DNA from 2 places in the Sodalis sp. RH22 genome. Region 1 is predicted to be linked to the other one. Evidence: predicted binding sites of a transcription regulator. Region 1 holds the regulator's gene; the other holds the start of a gene.
What was found. Region 1 encodes PhoB, which activates phosphate uptake and scavenging genes when phosphate is short. Its sites were predicted from a motif close to CTGTCATAAAACTGNCNNAT; they were not measured.

Region 1 (3,142 bases):
TTTATCATCGGGATTTGACACGTGAAGGAGAAGTGGGGTTATTTTCGGCCAGGACGGGGAGGACAATCAACCGGTTGGGCAAGGTAAAAAAGAAGCGGGTACCCGCGCCCGGCTCGCTGATAACATCAAGATGGGCGTCATGATTGCCGAGCGCGTGCTTAACGATGGCAAGCCCAAGGCCGCTGCCGCCGGTCTGGCGCGAACGGGCTTTGTCAACCCGGTAAAAACGCTCGGTCAGGCGCGGTAAATGCTCCGGGGCGATGCCCGGCCCGTTATCGCTGACCTGAAACTGCGCGCCCTCAGCGGTACGCTGCCAGCACACCTCGATGCGGGTGCCCGGCGGCGTATGGATGACCGCATTGTATATCAGGTTCGACATCGCGCTGCGCAGCTGATCCTCATTGCCGCGCACCAGCAACTGTTCATTAACCCGGAACACGATCTCATGCCGTTCCTGGCTGAGCGCCCCGGCGCTTTGCTGCAGGCGCTTGAGAATGGCCGGAATATCGACGCGTTCATTGACCTCGCCCTGGGGCGCGGCCTCGATACGGGATAACACCAGCAACTGCTTGACCAGGCGCTCCATGCGCTGCGTCTGATCCTGCATAGTGTGGATGGCCTTGGCGCGCATGGCTTCATCCATATCCTGGTCGTTCATCATTTCCAGATATCCCTGCAACACCGTCAGCGGCGTACGCAGTTCATGGCTGGCATTGGCGAAAAAGTTGCGCCTGGCGCCTTCCAGCTGGCGCATCTGGGTCACGTCGCGGGCCACCATTAACAGCTGGTCGTCGGTATAGGGCATCACGCGGAATTCAACGTAACGTTGCTTATTGAGCAGCAGGGTCAAGGGGCGCTCGAACGACTGGCCCTGGATATAGCTGTTGAATTCGGGATAGCGCAGCAGGTTAAGGATATGCTGGCCGTTGTCTTCCGGCCAGCGAAACCCGAGCAGCTGCTGCGCCAGGCCGTTGCACCAGAAAATATGGCCGTCGTCGGTCAACATCACCAGCGCATCAGGCAAGGTTTCCGCGCCGCTGCGAAAGCGTTTGAACAATGTCGCCAGTTCACGCCGCCGCCGCCGGTGGCGCAACTGCATCTGATGCAGGCCATAGAACAGCGGTTCCCAGCTTCCCCGCCCTTCCGGCGGCGTATGCCGGAGATCGACCCATAACCAGCGGGACAGCCGCAGTTGGTAATAATAGTTGCGCACCAGCGCGGCCAGCAGCGCCGCCACCAACAGCCAGGCCAGGTGGCCGACAAAAAGCGACAACAGCAGGGCCGGCAGGCAAAACAGCCCCAGTTCCAGCAAAATCTTACGCCAGGATAAACGTTCCAGCACCGGCAGAGCTCCCCTTATACCGCGCTAATAGCGCGCGGAAAAACGATAGCCGGTGCCGCGGACCGTCTGCACCATCCGATCGTGACCGCCGGTTTCCAGCGCTTTGCGCAGGCGGCGAATATGCACATCAACCGTCCGGTCCTCAACATACACATTAGTGCCCCAGACATGATTTAACAACTGTTCCCGGCTATATACCCGCTCGGGATGGGTCATGAAAAAGTGCAGCAGTTTAAATTCGGTCGGTCCCATCTCCAGGGCCAGTTCGTTGGAGGTTACCCGGTGCGACGACGGATCCAGGCTTAAGCCCTGCAGCTCAATCTTATCTTCCACCGCCATCGGCGAAATACGGCGCATCACCGCCTTGATCCTGGCCAGCAGCTCCTTGGGCGAGAACGGTTTGGTGATATAATCATCGGCGCCCACTTCCAGCCCCCGCACCCGGTCTTCCTCCTCGCCGCGCGCGGTCAGCATCATGACCGGAATATCGCGGGTCAATACCTCGCGTTTCATATGTTTGATAAATTGAATTCCCGAACCGCCTGGCAACATCCAGTCGAGCAATACCAGATCCGGATAAGGCTCCGCCATACGGCTGACCGCCGTGCCGTAGTCTTCGGCTTCGATGGGCTGGAAGCCATTCTGTTCAAGTACGAAGCACACCATTTCACGAATCGGCGCTTCGTCTTCCACGACTAATATGCGTTTTGCCATTTTTTCCTGCCATTAATCTCTGCGGTTAACGTGCCCGGGCATTATGCGTCACTTTTATGACAGATTTATTAAAATCAGCCCATCGTGCCAGAAGCATAGCGGATGGCGGTTTTTTTTCGTCCCGGGTTGCCAAATTAACAGCTTTACGTCGGCATCGCCCGGGGTAAGGTTTATACTCTCGCCCTGACTTTTACACTCTGGCTGGAGCGTCATGCGGATCATTCACACTTCTGACTGGCATCTGGGTCAGTCGTTTTTCACCAAAAACCGCGCCCGGGAGCACCGCGCCTTCCTGCAATGGCTGGTGGCGCAGGTGGCAGAACGGGATATCGACGCGGTGATCGTGGCCGGCGATATCTTTGATACCGGCACCCCGCCCAGCTATGCCCGCGAACTGTTCAATCGTTTCGTGGTGGCGTTGCAGCCGACCGGTTGCCAGCTGATCATACTGGCGGGCAATCATGACGCGGTGGCGACACTGAACGAATCCCGGGCGCTGCTGGCCTGCATGCATACCCGGGTTATCGCCGGCGGCGGGTTCGGCGCCCGGGACGATGACGACAACGCCGACGGCGACCGCGAAGACAGCGGCGGGCAACCGGTTTTTGTACTGAACGATCGTAGTGGAAAGCCGGGGGCGATACTGTGCGCCATCCCCTTTTTACGCCCGCGGGATGTGCTGACCAGCCGCGCCGGAGAATCGGGGGATGATAAACAGCGGGCGCTGATGGACGCCATCGCCGCATATTACCAGGCGCTATATGACCGGGCGCTGGCCCTGCGCGCCAAGTTGCCCGGCCGGCTGCCGATTATCGCCACCGGACACCTGACCACTGTGGGCGCCGCCACCACCGATTCGGTACGCGATATTTATATCGGCAGCCTGGACGCGTTTCCCGCCCAGCTGTTTCCTCCGGCGGATTATATCGCCCTCGGCCATATCCACCGCCCGCAGTGCGTGGGCGGACAGCAGCATATCCGCTATTGCGGTTCGCCCATCGCCTTGAGTTTTGATGAGACCGGGCAGCCCAAGCAGATCAATATAGTCAGTTTCGACGCCGGGGGCGTGGCGGACATTTCCCCGGT
Region 2 (3,142 bases), 1.6 Mb from region 1:
GGGACGTGCGTGGGAATCTACGCCGGTGTCCTGGTACCGGAAGGGGTGTGCGACAAAACCGTTTTCGATCATGACTATCTGATATCCATAGCGGCCGATGATCAGGAAGAGGAGATCATTCTTGACGGCGACGGCATCATATCCAAAATAAACACTCTGGTTGAATATGACGAGCATGGCCGTCCCTGCCGCCAGGCCCGATCCGGCTATAATGTGGAAATGGCCCGGTTTCCGGCGATTCTGGCGAATAAGCGCACGGTATCGGTTATCGCGGTGTTCACGCTGGCTGATATCCCCGCAGGCGTAGAACTGCGTTGTAACTACAAGTACCGGGATCATGAGATCAGGCGGCTGCGTTAAGTCACCGCGTGACCCTCAGGCAGGGTTATGGCGTTCCGCGGCCCCCAGCGCCTGCGCGCAGGCCCACGCCGAGCTCCAGGCCCATTGGAAGTTATAGCCGCCCAGCCAGCCTATCACATCCACCACCTCGCCGATAAAATACAGTCCCGGCACCTGCCGGCTTTCCATGGTTTTGGACGAGAGATAGCGGGTATCCACGCCGCCCTGGGTGACCTCGGCGGTGCGATAGCCCTCGGTGCCGTTCGGCTGCAGCCGCCACTGCTGCAGGGCCAGAATCCAATCGGCCTGCTGGCGGTGGGTGAGCTGTTTTAGCGTGCATTCCGGAATGGCCAGCAGGGCGAACCACATCTCGACAAAACGACGCGGCAACAGTTTCGCCAGGGTGTTTTTCAGGCTTTGGTTAGGGTGTTCGCGCAATTCTGCCGCCAGGAACGTGGCTAAATCGGTATCAGGCAGCAGGTTAAGCGTCAGGTACTCGCCGCTTTGCCAGAAGCTGGAAATCTGCAATATGGCGGGTCCCGACAGTCCACGATGGGTAAACAGCAGGTTTTCCCGGAACGAGACGCCGTTTTCAGCAACGACCACCGCGGGCACGCCGATGCCGGACAGCACGCTTAACTGTTCCAGCAGGGGCTTATGCAGGGTAAAAGGCACCAGCGCGGCGCGGGTGGGGATGACCGGCAGTCCGAACTGTTGGGCAATTTTATAACCGAAGGGCGTGGCGCCCAGGCCGGGCATGGACAGGCCGCCTGTCGCGATCACCAGACGGGCGGTTTTGATGGCGCCGCCCGGCAGGGTCAGGAAAAAATCATCGCCGCGTTTTTCCACGGCCCCTACCTCGCTGCGGCAGCGCAGCGTCACCTGGCCCAATTCGCACTCCTTGAGCAGCAAATCCACCACCTGCTGCGCCGAGTCGTCGCAAAAAAGCTGGCCGAGGGTTTTTTCATGCCAGGCGATGCCGTATTGCTGCATCAGGGCAATAAAGTCCCACTGGGTATAACGCGACAGGGCGGACTTGCAGAAATGCGGATTTTGCGAGAGGAACGCCGCCGGCTCGACATACAAATTGGTGAAATTACAGCGGCCGCCGCCGGACATGAGAATTTTCCGTCCCGGCTTTTTGCCGTTATCCAGCAGCAATACCCTGCGGCCCAGCCGGCCGGCCTGCGCGGCGCAAAACATGCCCGCGGCGCCGGCGCCGATCACCACTACGTCAAACTGTTCCACCATACTTGCTCTCTGCTTATGCCTGCTTAATCATGAAAAAGGGCGTCCGTCCGGCTATTGTGCGTTCCACGCGGGGGCCGATTGTAATGTCCCCGGTGGCCTTATGCCAACGTAACAGGATGATAAAATCAGTAAGCATAGTTATCCTCATGATTTTACAGAGTAAAGTGCGGACAAGCCCGCGCAGTGCCGACAGAAATGTCATAAAAAGGTCATATTTCTCTTTTCCACGGCCCCTGTTGTCGCAGATAATGCGCCCCGTTCATGTCCAATCTATGGCGTAACCCTATGCTACATCTATTTACCGGCCTGGAGTTTCATACCGGTCTTATGCTGGTGCTCGCATTAATTTTTGTCCTGGTGTATGAAGCCATCAACGGGTTTCATGATACCGCCAATGCGGTAGCAACCGTAATCTACACACGTGCCCTGCGCTCGCAGCTGGCCGTGGGCATGTCGGGGATCTTCAATTTTCTCGGCGTGCTGCTCGGCGGCCTGAGCGTGGCGTATGCCATCGTGCATCTGCTGCCGGTCGACCTGTTGTTAAACGTCAGCTCCACCCACGGCCTGGCAATGATGTTTTCCATGCTGCTGGCGGCCATTATCTGGAACCTGGGAACCTGGTACTTCGGTTTGCCGGCCTCCAGCTCGCATACCTTGATTGGCGCCATTATCGGCATCGGCCTGACCAACGCCATGGTAACCGACTCGTCGGTGCTGGACGCGCTGAATATCCCGAAGCTTATCGAGATCTTCCTGTCGCTGATCATTTCGCCCATCGTCGGGCTGGTGGTGGCCGGTATCATGGTCTTCGCGCTGCGCCGTTACTGGAGCAGTACCCCGAAACGGCGCCGCATTCATTTGACGCCGGCGGAACGGGAGAAGAAAGACGGCAAACGCAAACCGCCGTTCTGGACCCGTACCGCGCTTATCCTGTCGGCCGCCGGGGTGAGTTTTGCCCACGGCGCCAATGACGGACAGAAAGGTATCGGCCTGATCATGCTGGTATTGATAGGCGTTGCGCCGGCCGGGTTCGTGGTGAATATGAATTCCACCGGCTATGATATCGCCCGCACCCGCGACGCGGTCGGCAACCTGCAGCAATTTTACCTGCAGCATCAAGGCGCCCTGCCGCAGGTGGTTAACGCCGAACCGCCGGCGATTCCGACGCCGGATGTCAACGCCCTGCCGTCCACGCCGGCCGAGTTTCACTGCGACAGTTCCCGGGCGTTGCTGGCCATCACCCGCGCCATGGCGCTGCTGGATAATTTGCAGAGCTACGATAAGATCACGCCCTTCGAGCGCGCGCATGTGCGCCGCCTGTTGATGTGCGTCGCCGATACCGCGGACCGGACCGCCAAGCTGCCGCAAACCACCGGCGAAGATAAACGCTTCCTGAATAATTTGCGTAAGGATCTGCTGGCAACCGTGGAGTACGCGCCGCTGTGGATTATCGTTGCCGTGGCGCTGGCCTTGTCGCTGGGCACCATGATTGGCTGGCGGCGCGTTGCCACCACCATCGGCGAAAAGATCGGCAAGAAGGGCATGACCTACG

Region 2: pitA (inorganic phosphate transporter PitA) is a predicted target of PhoB. The motif match lies at 1,786-1,805, and genes of this name have one in related genera.

The regions. Positions count from the first base shown of each region.
Region 1 is NZ_CP178731.1:2,558,311-2,561,452, forward strand. Features, by position in the region: gene ACL2XN_RS11740 (PstS family phosphate ABC transporter substrate-binding protein) at 1-8, opposite strand, end outside; gene phoR (phosphate regulon sensor histidine kinase PhoR) at 5-1,342, opposite strand; gene phoB (phosphate response regulator transcription factor PhoB) at 1,367-2,056, opposite strand; gene sbcD (exonuclease subunit SbcD) at 2,268-3,142, shown strand, end outside.
Region 2 is NZ_CP178731.1:4,154,367-4,157,508, reverse strand. Features, by position in the region: gene ACL2XN_RS18820 (hypothetical protein) at 1-360, shown strand, start outside; gene ACL2XN_RS18815 (NAD(P)/FAD-dependent oxidoreductase) at 376-1,587, opposite strand; gene pitA (inorganic phosphate transporter PitA) at 1,876-3,142, shown strand, end outside.